Regions from separate parts of the Paraburkholderia sp. RL17-383-BIF-A genome, predicted to be linked through region 1. Evidence: riboswitches for the same ligand, from Rfam matches in the RefSeq annotation. Region 1 holds a riboswitch; the other holds the start of a gene.
What was found. Region 1 has a riboswitch for thiamine pyrophosphate ahead of thiC (phosphomethylpyrimidine synthase ThiC). Riboswitches for the same ligand answer to the same signal wherever they lie in the genome.

Region 1 (7,117 bases):
CAGGTACTTTGTGAGGCTCTCCGAAGCATAGAACCCAGTCGGGCGGCGTCAAGAAGAAACTGCGGGCGAAGCGGGCAAGGACTGGGAACCCGCGTTGCGCTTGCGTGAGGCAGCACGCGCGAAGCGCGGCGGGGCGGCGTGCTGCAGGGTCTGCCGTGCAGTTCACGGCAAGACCATCAATGAGTCGAAACGCGCCGGCACGCGTCAGTGCCCGTGGCCATGGCCGTGCCCGCCGCCTCCACCGTGGCCACCCCAGTAGCCACCAAAACCGAAGCCGATCGAAACCGAGGGACCATACCAGCCTGGATAGCCGTAATAAGCCGGATAGACCGGCGGCGGATAGTAGACCGGATAGGCCGGCGCGGGCGCCACATACACGGGCGGGGCGGCAACCGCGTAAGTGGGAGGCGGGCTCTGCTGACCACCCTGAGCCTGTTGCTGCTGCGCTGGGTATGAAGCGTCCTGGCCCATCGGCACGGCCTGCTGCGTACCCGCCGCGGGCACGGCGCCGTAATACGGGTAATAGCCGGCCGGATAATAACCGTATGGGTAGTAGCAACCGGACAGGGTGAGGGCGCAGACCATGCCGCCAAGCGCCATGCCGGCGTGTGAGAGTCGAGGAAAGGAGGAACGGGAAAAGCGCAGCGGCAACCGCTGGCCGATCGCACACACCGAATTGATGAGGCGGGACTTCATGACGCGCTCCTGGTTGAATCGAACGCCGCCATTGGGGGCGTCACGGTACCAGCTTACGCTGCTGCGACGCCGACCGGATTGCAAAACGGTAACGGCTTATTTCACCTCATTGCAGCGCCATTCGCGACCTGCATGAACCCGAGCATAAAACGCATGTCGCGCGCGTTGCGCTCATGAGCGACGTGTCCAGCTCGCCGAGGGTCGAGCTTCGCTCGCCCCTCGTGCGTGTCATGTGATGGATCGCGCTACGACCTGCCGTCCGCTTACTTCCCGACCTGATTGCCGATAATGCCACCCGCCGCTGCGCCACCGATCGTAGACAGCGCATTGCCGCCGATCGCCGCGCCCGCGGCGCCGCCCAAGCCCGCGCCGATAGCCGTATCGCGGCCTTGCCGGCTCATGCCTTCACACGCGGAAAGACTCACCACGACTGCCACGATGGCCGCGAGCGTGCCGATTTGACGAATCGATTTCATGATGCTGACTCCGGTAGTTGTAGTTGGAACGTCACCTTCCTTGCATTTGATGTTATCGCCGCAGCCCGTATCCAGATGTTTGCGCTTGTCAACGAACTGTCGGTTTCGTAATCAAATGTTTCCCTCCGGATAGCACGTGGCGTGCCCGGAAGCCGCAAACGCAAAAGCCCGCCAGTGGCGGGCTTCGGTGCTGCAATGCAGAGATTGGCGGATCGAGTGGCGGCTTGGACTGCACCGCGAAAACACGCGACCCGCGTGCGAACCTTACTGCCGCTGATAAATCTCAGCGCCTTTTTTCATGAACTCGATCGACTTCACTTCCATGCCTTTCTTCAACGCTTCGTCGTCGGTGACGCCCTGTTGCGCGGCGAACTCGCGGACGTCCTGCGTGATTTTCATCGAGCAGAAGTGCGGGCCGCACATCGAGCAGAAATGCGCGACCTTGGCCGAATCTTTCGGCAGCGTTTCGTCGTGGAATTCGCGCGCCTTGTCCGGATCGAGGCCGAGGTTGAACTGGTCCTCCCAACGGAATTCGAAGCGCGCCTTGGAGAGCGCGTTGTCACGCACCTGCGCGCCCGGGTGGCCCTTCGCCAGATCGGCGGCATGCGCGGCGAGCTTGTAGGTGATGATGCCGGTCTTGACGTCGTCCTTGTTCGGCAAGCCGAGGTGTTCCTTCGGCGTCACGTAGCAGAGCATGGCCGTGCCGAACCAGCCGATCATCGCAGCGCCAATGCCCGAGGTGATGTGGTCGTAACCCGGCGCGATGTCCGTGGTCAGCGGTCCGAGCGTGTAGAACGGCGCTTCGTCGCACCATTCCAGTTGCAGGTCCATGTTCTCCTTGATGAGTTGCATCGGCACATGGCCGGGGCCTTCGATCATGGTCTGCACGTCGTGCTTCCACGCGATCTGCGTGAGTTCGCCGAGCGTCTTCAATTCGCCGAGCTGCGCTTCGTCGTTGGCATCGTAGATCGAGCCGGGACGCAGGCCGTCGCCGAGCGAGAAGGCCACGTCATACGCCTTCATGATTTCGCAGATGTCTTCGAAATGCTCGTACAGGAAGCTTTCCTTGTGGTGAGCGAGACACCACTTGGCCATGATCGAGCCGCCGCGCGAGACGATGCCGGTCATGCGCTTGGCCGTGAGCGGCACGTATTGCAGACGCACGCCCGCGTGAATCGTGAAGTAGTCGACGCCCTGCTCAGCCTGCTCGATGAGCGTGTCGCGGAAGATTTCCCACGTCAGGTCTTCGGCCTTGCCGTTGACCTTTTCCAGCGCCTGGTAGATCGGCACCGTGCCGATCGGCACCGGCGAATTGCGGATGATCCACTCGCGCGTTTCGTGAATGTGCTTGCCGGTGGACAGATCCATCACCGTGTCGCCGCCCCAGCGGATCGCCCACGTCATCTTGTCGACTTCCTCGCCGATCGAGGACGTCACCGCCGAGTTGCCGATGTTGGCATTCACCTTCACGAGGAAGTTGCGGCCGATGATCATCGGCTCGCTTTCCGGGTGATTGATGTTGTTCGGGATGATCGCGCGGCCGCGCGCCACTTCTTCGCGCACGAATTCCGGCGTGATTTCGGTGAGGCCGTTCGGACCGAACGCGCTCGCACCGAATGCCTGACCCGGATGCTGGCGGCCCATCATCGCGGCGAGCTTTTCGCCGTTCGGGCCACTCGTCTTGAGGCTTTCCAGATACTCGGCGCGGCGCTGGTTCTCACGAATCGCGATGTACTCCATTTCCGGCGTGATGATGCCTTTTTTCGCGTAGTGCATTTGCGAGACGTTCTTGCCGGCGATCGCGCGGCGCGGCGTGCGGTGCAGGCCCTGGAAGCGCAACTCGGCGGTCGCCGTGTCGGCGGCGCGCTCGCGGCTGAAGTCGCTCGACAGGCCCGTCAGCGCTTCGGTGTCGCCGCGCTCTTCGATCCACGCCTGACGCAGTGCCGGCAGACCGGCGCGGATATCGATTTTGGCTTCCGGGTCCGAGTACGGGCCCGACGTGTCGTAGACATAGACCGGCGGATTCTTTTCGCCGCCGAAACTGTCGGGCGTGTCGGCCTGCGAGATTTCGCGCATCGGCACGCGGATATCGGCACGCGAGCCGGTCACGTAGACCTTGCGGGAATTTGGCAGCGGCGCGACGGCGGCTTCATCGACGTGAGCGTCGGCGGAAAGGAACTTCGGGTTGGCGTTCATGCAGTATCTCCTGAGCAAAGCTATGTGGGGCGGCTAAGCAGGAGACGAGACGGAAGTTGTCGGAAATCGCGAGAGATGAGGCCATGGAGCTGGAGTGCGAATTCCGCACGCTTCCCTGCGCTGGCATTATCCAGATCAGGTTCAAAGGGTATTTCTCACCCGCGCTGCACGGACCTCCAACCTCCGTGCAGCGCAGGACCCCCGCGTTAGCAGCGCACACGATACACCGGCCGCCCGCTGCTTGGCAACCCGTCTTCGAACATCGGATGGCGGATATCGCAGCGGCAAGCCACGCGGCATTGCCGTATTCAGGGGGCTGTCATGAAGCGGCGCAACACGCGTTGCTACGCCGTTGCGCTGTGCTTACAGCGTGAAATTGTCGGCGGCTTCGGGTTGAAAGAGGATCTTTTCGAGCTTCAGCACTTTCTCCGTGCCGCTCGGCGGCGTGAAGCGGATGCGCTCGCCGCGTTTGGCGCCGAGCAAGGCGAGGCCGGCGGGGGAGAACACGTTCAGGCGGCCATGCGCGAAGTCCGCGTTCGGCGGATAGACCACGGTCCAGGTCATGTGCTCGCCGCTGGTTTCGTCGACCAGCGTGGCTTGCGAATTCATCGTGACGATATTGGCCGGAATCTCGTGCGAGTCGACGATCACGGCGCGCTCCAGGACGTCGTCGAGCATGTCTTGCAAACGCGCGTCGGCGCCGGGCGCGGCTGCGTGCTTCTCGAGACGGGTGACGTCGAGTTCGGTGAGGTAACAGGTTTTCGTCTTTTTCACGATGGGTACTCCAATTCGATCTGCATGTAGGGGAACAGCGTGCGGATGAGATCGGCCCGGAGCCCGACAACGCGGCTCAGGCAATGGAGCGAGCAGCGTTAAATCGGGCGCCGGGCGGCGTGGAGCGGGAGCGTTCGGGACGGCCCGCCGGCGCGACGCGGCATGAATTCCGCGCGCGCGCAGCCGGTTGCGCGGCGAGGGCGCAAGCGGAAGTGGGCACGGGAAGTCGGAAAGCGCATCGAGGTGGCCGGTGGGTAGCGAAAGAGGGGGAAGCGGGCGCCACGATACAGTTGCACGCGGTGCGATCGAAAGCTGAATGTTAGCACGGGGCTAATCTCTATCGACTGTAGCACAAGGCCGGGGCGTGTCTCTCGACTCGCCGCCAAGGACTGTCGTTCACCATGCGCTATCGGCCGACAGCCGTTGGCAAAGCGCGCGGGCCGTATTCAAGCCAGTCCGTCGCCTGTCCGAAAGTTACGGAGGCCGAATCATCGCCGACCTTGCTTGAGCGTCCACTCAACCAGGCGGCGTGAGGCTCGACCACTCAGTGATCCGCAGCAACGCACGGCGGCTCATGCCGAAACACAGATCGCTATGCCTTGTGCATTCAACGCGTTCTGTGGCGTCGACGTGGCAAATACGGGGGGGAACGTCCGCGGCGTTTTTGTTGCAAGTACGCCAAAAAGTTACGATTCTTTCAAGCGACGCGGTGGGCGCTTACTGCATAATGCCGTGCGCGCCCACTATTTGGCGCGTGTTCGCCGTGGCCCGATTTCTTCGGCCGCCGCGGCGTTGTGGCTCATTGGCCATCTATCGTCCTTCCGCTCCACCAACATGTCCGCCAGCCTCGCCCGTCAGACCGTATCGCCGATGCGGTGTCCGCCATCCCGCCTCAGGGTCTCCAGCGGGGGCGCCGCACCTCGAGCGGCATGGGCGGGTTGAACGCATGTCGCTGCAACTCCCAAGCCGTTTTCCGCGTGGTTTTTCGCTCCGTTTGCCGCAGTCCCGCAATGGCCAGCTCGCGCTCGCGCTCGCCGTCGTCTATGTCGTGTGGGGCTCGACCTATCTTGCCGTGCACGTCGCGCTGGGTTCGTTTCCTCCATTGCTTCTCTCGGGGCTGCGCAATCTGTTCGCCGGTGTAGGCCTCTTTATTTTTGCGGCGCGCCGCAATCCGGTCTGGCCGAGCGCCGCCGAAATCCGTAATGCCGGGCTGGTGGGCACCATGCTGGTCGGTTTGTCGAGCGGCATGCTCGCCTACGGGATGCGCACCGTCGGCACCGGCACCGCGGCGGTGATGGTCGCCACCGTGCCGCTGTTCGCGACGGTGATCGCGGCCGTGGCGGGGCGCAAGATTGGCCGGGGCGAGTGGTTCGCTGTCGGCCTCGGTCTGGTCGGCATCGCGATTCTCAGCCATGGCGATAGTGCGCCGGGCTCTGCGGGCGGCAGCCTGGCGATTCTGTGCGGTGCGCTTTTCTGGGCGGGCGGCGCGCATCTGGCCGGGCGTCTGAAACTGCCCTCGGACCTGTTTCTCTCGACGTCGCTGCAAATCGGTCTGGGCGGCGCGATGTCCACGCTGGTCGCGTGGGTCTCCGGCGAGCGGATGCTCGAGGTGCATGTTATGCCGGTGCTGGCGTTCATCTACCTGATGCTGATCGGCACGATGGCCGCCTACGTCGCATATGGTTTTCTGATCCGGCATACCAGCCCGATCATCGCCAGCAGTTGCATGTACGTGAACCCGGTGGTGGCCGTGGCGCTGGGTGCGCTGCTGCTCGGCGAGCCGGTCACCCGCTCCACGGTGATCGCGACGGTCGTGATTCTGGCGAGCGTGGGACTGTCGTTCTGGTTCGACTACCGGAAGAAGGGGCTCGCCTGAGCCTGGAGCGGGCTTGCGTTGGGGTTGCCCCTTGTGAGTCTCATTGTGCCGGGGCGGCGGCCCGCTATTAGAGCGCCGCGGCCACTTCCGCGCCTTCGCGAATCGCGCGTTTCGCGTCCAGTTCAGTGGCGACTTTCGCCCCGCCGATCACGTGATAACGCGGGCCGCCGGCCTGATTCGCTTCACCCGCTGCCTGCGGGTGCAGATCGCGCAGCGATTCCTGCCCCGCGCACACCACGATCGTATCCACGTCGAGCCATTCCTCGACGCCTTCATGCGCGATCTTCAGCCCGCGCGCCGCGATTTCCAGATACGAGACGCCGCCGAGCATTGTCACGCCGTTCCTCGCCAGCGTCGCGCGATGCACCCAGCCGGAAGTCTTGCCAAGCCCCATGCCGAGCTTGCCGGCCTTACGCTGCAACAGCCAGATTTGCCGCGGCGGCCGCGCCGGAGCGGGCGGTTTCAGCCCGCCGCGTTCCCGCACGGCCAGATCGACGCCCCATTCGTCGAGCCATGCGTCGCGCGGCATTGGCAGAGGGTCGCCCGCGCGATGCAGCAAAAACTCGCTGACGTCGAAGCCAATGCCGCCCGCACCGATCACCGCGACACGCTGGCCGACCGGCGCACCACGCAGCACGTCCACATACGACAGCACGTTCGCCGCGTCGATGCCGGCAATCGCCGGCCGGCGCGGCACGATGCCGGTGGCGACGATCACGTCGTCGTAAGCACCCAAGGCCAGCAGGGCGGGGTCGACGCGCGTGTCGAGCCGCACGTCGACGCGGTGGCGTTGCAACTGGCTCTGAAAATAGCGGATCGTTTCGCTGAACTCCTCCTTGCCGGGCACGCGCATCGCCAGATTGAACTGGCCGCCGATCGTTGCGCTCGCATCGAACAGCGTCACGTGATGCCCGCGCGCCGCGGCGACGGTCGCCGCCGACAATCCCGCCGGACCCGCGCCGACCACGGCCACCGAGCGCGCGGCCTGCGCCCCGGCGACGGGCCGGTAGATCAGTTCGGTTTCGCGTCCCGCGCGCGGATTGACGAGGCACGTGGCGCGCTGGTTCTTGAACGTGTGATCGAGGCAGGCCTGATTGCA
Region 2 (7,117 bases), on a different contig from region 1:
ATGCGTGGGCGGGCATGCTCGGCATGAAGGTCATGAGGCGGCGCCAGGTGACGGTCGGTGAATTCCGTAAATCACAGTGGACAACGGCGATCAGGCTCACGTTCAGCGCGTGACGCGCAGGCGCAATTCGTTTTGCCCTTGCACGCTTGCCGTGACGCTGACGCGCCGCGCGGGGGTGGTCACGATGAAATGCTGGCGCGTTGGCGTATTGATGTCGTGCACGACGTTCGGGAAGCAGGCAGCGATGTCGGCGCCGAATTCTTCCAGCGGATCGGAGACGACGCCGTCCGCTTGCCAGTGCGCGCGCCAGTGGCAGTCGTAGGCATGCGAGTTGGCGCGGCAGTCGTCGGCGCTTTCTGTGCCCGGCAGTTGTGCGGCGGCTTGGGTCTGCAACTGCCGGAAATCAGCGGCGTCGACGATGTGCTTGAGCGCGGGGCAAACGTCGGCGGGCTCGTTAGCCGGGTTAGCCTGGTTCGCTTGTGCCGCATAAGCGGCGCTCGTGACGAGCAGCGCGCCAAGAGCAAGCGCGAGACGCGGGGTCAAAGGATGGGAGCGGCGATCGAATGACATGTCGGGAATCCAGTAGCGGTGAATGACGTGGGGCAGGACGTGGTACGGCCCGCACGACTATCGTCGCCGCCGGAGGGCATTTTCAAAGCGCGGAACAGCTTGCCCGCTTCGCAAATGCTTTCGAACTCTTCTCGCGTGTTTCGGAATGTTGCGCCGCGTTGCGTTGCGTTGCTTTGCGCGGCGTGGCGTGCGGTGCGTCGCTCAGCCGAGAGTCAGGCCGCCGTCGACGTGGATTACCTGGCCGGTGATGTGGCGCGCTTCGTCGGAGAGCAGGAATGCGATCAGCGCGGCGATATCCGTGGGCTCGGCGACATGGCCGAGCGGCGTCGCTTCGGCGGCGCGAGTCCACACCGATGCATTATCGGCACTCGGTCCGCGATCTTTACGGGTAAAGCCGGGTGCCACGCAATTGACTGTCACGCCGTGCGGCGCGAGTTCCGCAGCCGCGGTTTTCGCCAGCGATTCGAGCGCCGCTTTCGCGGCGGCCGTTGCGGCAAACGGCGCGTCCGCGCGGTAGCGATGCGCGACGAACGAGCTGAGCGCGACCACGCGGCCGCGCTTCGACGTCTCCAGTGCGGGTGTCGCACGTTTGACGAGTGCCGCGAACGCGGCCGGCATGGCCGCGAAGGCTGCGCTCAACGCGTCGGCATCGAGCGCATTCAGCGTTTGGCGCTGCGCGTGTCCGGCGTTGGCGACCAGTTGATCGAGCGCGCCGAAGTTCGCCAGCGTTTGATGGATCACGTGTTCCGCGGCGCCGCGTTCGGCTAGATCGCCGAACACCGTCGCGCAGCGTGCGCCGTTCGCGCTGCAATCGGCGGCGACTTGCGCGAGTCGTTGGCGCGCTTCGTGATCGGCGCCGCGTGCGTGCAGCATCAGGGCCGAGCGCGGCGCGGCGATGCGTCGGGCCAGTGCGGCGCCAATGCCGGAGCCGGCGCCGGTGATCAGCGCGACACGCTCGAATCCGGCGCTGCCCGCGTCGTTCAGGTCGGCGATGGCGCTTATGTCGCTCATGCGGCGATCGCTTCGTCCGAGCGCTCGACGTCGAGCGTCTCGTCGTGGAACGCAGCGAGCGACTCGCGATGCGCGACACTGACAATCGCCGCCTTCGGCAGCCGTTCCGTGAACAGGCGATACAGGCGCGCCTCGTTGTCCGCGTCGAGCGCGCTGGTCGCTTCGTCGAGGAACAGATAGTCCGGCTTGTGCAGCAACACGCGCGCGGCGGCGAGGCGCTGTTGCTCGCCCGGCGAGAGAATGCGGGTCCAGTGCCCCGATTCCTGCAGACGGTCCGCGTATTCCGACAGATGGCAGACGACGAGCGCTTCGCGGCATTCGTCGTCGGTGTAGGTGTCCACGGAGGATGGGTAGGCGAGCGCCGCCTTGAGGGTGCCGATCGGCATGTAGCTGACCTGCGGGATGAACATGATGCGCGCGTTGACCGGTGCGTCGATCGAGCCGTCGCCGAACGGCCACAGGCCGGCGAGGGCGCGCATCAGCGTGCTCTTGCCCGAACCCGACGGGCCGCGCACCAGCCAGCGCGAGCCCGGCCGGATCGCCACATCGCGAATGCGCGACAGCGGGTTGCCGTTAGGCAGGGCGAGTTTGAGGCCCTCGGTGGAGAGCTGGTCTTCGTCGACGAAATGCAGATTGATGCCGCCGTGCGCGGTTGCCGGCGAGACCGATTCCTTCAGCCGCGGTGCGTGCACGACGCGCTTGAATTCACGCAACCGGTTCACGGTGGCGCGCCATTCGACCAAGGTGCCGTAACTGTTGATGAACCACGAGAACGAGTCGCTGACGGTGCCGAATGCGCTGGAAATCTGCATCAGCACACCGAACGTGAAGGCGCCGGCGAAGTAGCGGGGCGCGGCGACCACCAGCGGAAAGATGATCGCGATCTGGCCGTAGAAGCTCAGCACGAACGTGAGGCGCTTGGTGTACTTCATCACCTGCCACCAGTTGTCGCGGATGCGGCCGAACAGCGAGTGTGCGTTCTTCTTCTCGGTTTCCATACCGTTGTAGAAGGCGATCTGCTCGGCGTTTTCACGCAGACGGATCAGGCCGAAACGGAAATCCGCCTCGACTTTCTGCGCCTGGTAGTTGATCGGCACGAGCGGATGGCCGACCTTCTGGATGATCAGCGAACCGACCACGGCGTAGAGTGCCGCCGCCCACACCATATAGCCGGGGATCTCGATCGGCATGCCGCCGAGCGAAATGGTCAGCGCGCCGGCAAGCGACCACAGGATCGTGATGAACGACACCAGCGTGACGACCGTGGAGAGCAGGTCGAGCGTGAGTGAAAGGGTGCTGGTGGCGAACGATTGCAGGTCGTCGCTGATCCGCTGGTCGGGGTTGTCGGCGAGGCGGTCGCGCTCGATCCGGTAGAACGCGCTGTCATTCAACCACTCGTTCAGGTAGCGCGTGGTCAGCCACTGGCGCCAGCGAAAGCCGAGCATCTGGCGCAGGTAACGGCCGTACACCGCGAGGATGATGAAGCCGAACGCGAGCCCCGAGAACACCATCAGCAGGTGCGGGAAGTCATGCACGTTCTTGGTTTGCAGCGCGTTGTAGAAGTCGGCGCTCCAGCGATTCAGGCGCACGTTGATCCACACCACGAGCAGATTCATCACGATGATCGCGATGAGCAGGCCCCATGCCGTTTTTCGTTCTTCGGAAACCCAGTAGGGTTTGATCAGGCTCCAGGCGGAGACTTTTTCGTCGGGCGGCAGCGCGGGGCTGGCAGTGGTATTCGGTGTCATGAGCATCCTGAAGTAGTGCTGGCCCATTAGGGGCTGACCCATGTGGGGCTGACCCATCGGGGCAGGTCCGTCTGCGGGCTGCCCTGCGGCGGGTTTGCGGTACAGGCCCGGGCGTCGTGCTCGACGAACGCACGCGCGGGTGAGCGTCCGATTCTGGCGCGAAGCCCTTAAGCGAAAATTAAGTTGCGCCGCGAGGCCTCGCCCCGATACCGCGCGAACGCGGCGTGGCCGTCTGGTGCGCCGGCCGCGCCGCGTTCGTGCGGCATCTGTGCTGGCATTGTGCCAGAGCACCGCCCCAGGCCGTATTGATTAAGCGAAAGATGGTGCCGGATCAAACCGCGTGCGGCGCGGCGGGGCGCTGGTTTGCGGGGGGCGCGTCTTTTATGGTCTAATGGACTTCGACGAAACAGGGGTGCTTCGCGCCACAGGCGGCATGGTTTTCATGCTGCGGCGGCGAGGCTGAGAGAGACCCTTTGCACCCGATCCGGGTAATACCGGCGCGGGAAGTTTCCGGAAGCAGCCAGTCTTCCATTCCCCGCCGGGCGGCGTTAGTCATTGGAACGCGCATTGCCCGGCCGGCCTCACCCGCCGGTTTCGTCCTGGGTACGTGCGTTTTGTTGGCCGTACGGAAAGGACTCGATGACCGCCTATTCTTCAGATATGTGTTTTGCTCTTCGGCACGCCGCTGGTGCGCCGTGCCGCTTTGCCTTTGCTTGCCATCCTGAATGGGAGTGCGCACGATGACGCGTTCTGCGCAACCCGATTTCGCCGTTCTCGGCGGTGGCCTGTGCGGGCGGCTGGTCGCGTGGCGTCTCGCCGGTGAGGGGCATCGCGTGGCGCTGTATGAGCGAGGCGATGCCGCCGGTTCGCAAGCCGCCGCGTGGGTCGCCGCGGCCATGCTTGCGCCGCTCGCGGAAGCCGCGAGTGCCGAGCTGCTCATCACGCGCCTTGGCGCGAGTTCGCTCGATACATGGCCGCAAGTGCTTGCCGAGTTGCCCGAGCCGGTGTTCTTTCAGCGCAATGGCACGCTGGTCGTCTGGCATCACGCCGACCGCACCGAAGCACCGCTGTTCGAGCGCCGCGTGCGCTCCAATGCGCCGGCTGAATTGCTGGACGGCGGTTTCGTCACGCTGTCGGGCGCGCAACTCGGCGCCGCCGAGCCCGCGTTGGCGGGCCGTTTCAATCAGGGCTGGCTGTTGCCACATGAAGGCCAGCTGGATAACCGTCAGGTGCTGAGCGCGCTGGCCGCGGGCCTCGCGCAACGTGGCGTCGAAACGCACTGGAATACGGCGGTCGACGATCACGCGCTGCCGCCCGCCCGCGTCACGATCGACTGCCGCGGCCTCGGCGCGAAGCCCGTGCTGCCCACGCTGCGGGGCATTCGCGGCGAAGTCGCGCGCGTGCATGCGCCCGGTATCAAGCTGACGCGGCCGGTGCGGCTGCTGCATCCGCGCTATCCGCTCTATATCGCGCCGAAGCAGGACGATCTCTACGTGATCGGCGCCACCGAAGTGGAAGGCGAGGACATGTCGCCGGTCAGCGTGCGCTCGGCGCTCGAACTGCTGAGCGCGGCGTTTTCCGTGCATCCCGGCTTCGGCGAGGCACGCATCCTCGAACTGAATTCGCAGTGCCGCCCAACTTTGCCGGACCACCGTCCGGCCTTGCTGTGGGATGGCGCGCAGACGCTGCGCGTGAACGGCCTGTACCGGCACGGCTACATGATCGTGCCCGAAGTCGCCGACGAAGCCGTGCGCTTCGCCGCGGCGCTGCTCGACGGCCGCATCGGCGACGCCGATGCTTTCGCCGACTGGCAGCGCGATGCGCGCTGGAGCGAGCTCTTTCAACTGGACGCCGCGCGGGAGCCGGCATGAGCGTTGCGCAAGTGGTCCACACCCAAACGAGCGCCGCATACCATGCCGCTTTCGCCATCGATTGAACCGTATTCGAACACCATGGACATTCATATCAATCAGAAGCCGTTGTCGCTACCCGAAGGCGCGACTGTCGCCGACGCGCTCGCCGCGTACGGCGCACGTCCGCCGTTCGCGGTCGCGCTGAACGGCGATTTCGTGGCGCGCACCCAGCATGCGGCGCGCGCGCTGCAGGCGGGCGACAAGCTCGATGTCGTGCAACCCGTGGCCGGCGGCTGAGCGCCTCGCCGGGATGCCCGATTGCAGGAAACCAAGGATTATGCAAATGACCTCCTCCCAAACTGCCGACGCGCTCACGCTCTACGGCCAGACCTTCGCGAGCCGTGTGCTGCTCGGCACCTCGCGCTATCCGTCGCTGCAATCGCTGTCCGATTCCATCGACGCGGCGCTCCCCGGCATGGTGACCGTCGCGCTGCGCCGGCAAATGAACGAAGGCGGCGCGGAAGCGGGCTTCTTCGACCTCCTCAAGCGCCACGGCGTACCGCTGCTGCCGAACACGGCCGGTTGCCTGACCGTCGGCGAGGCGGTGACGACCGCGCATATGGCGCGCGAAATCTTCGAAACCGAGTGGATCAAGCTCGAACTGATCGGCGACGACTACACGTTGCAGCCCGACCCGGTCGGCCTGATCGAAGCGGCCGCGCAACTGGTCAAGGACGGCTTCAAGGTGCTGCCGTACTGCACGGAAGATCTCGTGATCGGCCGCCGTCTGCTGGACGCCGGTTGTGAAGCGCTGATGCCGTGGGGCGCGCCGATCGGCACCGGCAAGGGCGTGATCAATCCGTACGGCCTGCGCGTGTTGCGCGAGCGGCTGCCGGACGTGCCGCTGATCGTCGACGCCGGACTCGGCGTGCCGTCGCATGCGGCGCAGGTCATGGAATGGGGCTTCGACGGCGTGCTGCTGAACACCGCCGTCTCACAGGCCACGCACCCCGACGCAATGGCGCGCGCCTTCGCGCTCGGCGTCGAAGCGGGCCGCCAGGCTTTTCTGGCGGGGCCGATGGCCGCGCGCGAAAGCGCGCACGCGAGCACGCCGGTGGTCGGCATGCCGTTCTGGCATCAAGACGGGAGCGCCGCATGACGCAGAGTTTGACATTGAAGGATCGCGACCTCTTCTGGCCGCCCGCCGACGAACTCACCGAAGCCGCCGAGCGCATCCGCGCCCGGCTGGGCGACTGGCCGCCGACGCATGCGCAGTGGCGCATCTGTCTGACCGCGCCGGAGGAACTGAACGGCGGCGACCTGATTTTGATTGCCGACGCGCAGCAGCACGGCGAACAGATGGCGCGCTGGCTGGTGCACGGCGCCGGCGTGATCGAAGCCGCCGAGGAAAAGGCCACGCTGCATCTGGGCGGTGAAAAATACCGCCTGGAAGGCCATCTGGCGGAAGACTGGATTCCCGCGCTGGCGGCTTTCCTCGACTGCGGTTTCGATCCGCATGACGCGCTGGTCCTGGCGCTGGCCTGGCGCGACGGCGACGAAACTCGTGCCGACGACGCTTTTCCCGCCGATATCAACCACTTCCCGCGTCTTGCCGGCTTGCCCGAGGCGCCGCCGCAGGCTTTTGCACGCTGTCCCGAGCGGCTCGGCCTGTATCCGGTGCTGCCGACCGCTGAATGGGTCGAACGGGTGGTGGGCTTTGGCGTGAAGACAGTGCAACTGCGCCGCAAATCCGCCGAACCCGCCGACGAACTGAAGCGCGAAATTGCTCGCTGCGTGGCCGTTGGCCGCCAGTACGACGCTCAGGTCTTCATCAACGACCACTGGCAGGCCGCGCTCGAAGCCGGCGCGTACGGCGTCCACCTCGGTCAGGAAGACGTGCATACGGCTGACCTCGCCGCGCTCGCGGCGGGAGGC

Region 2: another riboswitch for thiamine pyrophosphate. It lies ahead of P0D71_RS19530 (FAD-dependent oxidoreductase); the one in region 1 lies ahead of thiC (phosphomethylpyrimidine synthase ThiC).

What each region holds. Positions count from the first base shown of each region.
Region 1 covers NZ_JARESR010000002.1:88,087-95,203, forward strand. Annotated here, with positions in the region: gene P0D71_RS02635 (hypothetical protein) at 205-696, opposite strand; gene P0D71_RS02640 (YMGG-like glycine zipper-containing protein) at 960-1,172, opposite strand; gene thiC (phosphomethylpyrimidine synthase ThiC) at 1,437-3,368, opposite strand; TPP riboswitch at 3,463-3,581, opposite strand; gene P0D71_RS02650 (GreA/GreB family elongation factor) at 3,732-4,142, opposite strand; gene P0D71_RS02655 (EamA family transporter) at 5,089-6,018, shown strand; gene P0D71_RS02660 (oxidoreductase) at 6,086-7,117, opposite strand, start outside.
Region 2 covers NZ_JARESR010000016.1:78,432-85,548, forward strand. Annotated here, with positions in the region: gene P0D71_RS19515 (hypothetical protein) at 103-570, opposite strand; gene P0D71_RS19520 (SDR family NAD(P)-dependent oxidoreductase) at 772-1,581, opposite strand; gene P0D71_RS19525 (ABC transporter ATP-binding protein/permease) at 1,578-3,329, opposite strand; TPP riboswitch at 3,728-3,852, shown strand; gene P0D71_RS19530 (FAD-dependent oxidoreductase) at 4,070-5,200, shown strand; gene thiS (sulfur carrier protein ThiS) at 5,282-5,479, shown strand; gene P0D71_RS19540 (thiazole synthase) at 5,526-6,341, shown strand; gene thiE (thiamine phosphate synthase) at 6,338-7,117, shown strand, end outside.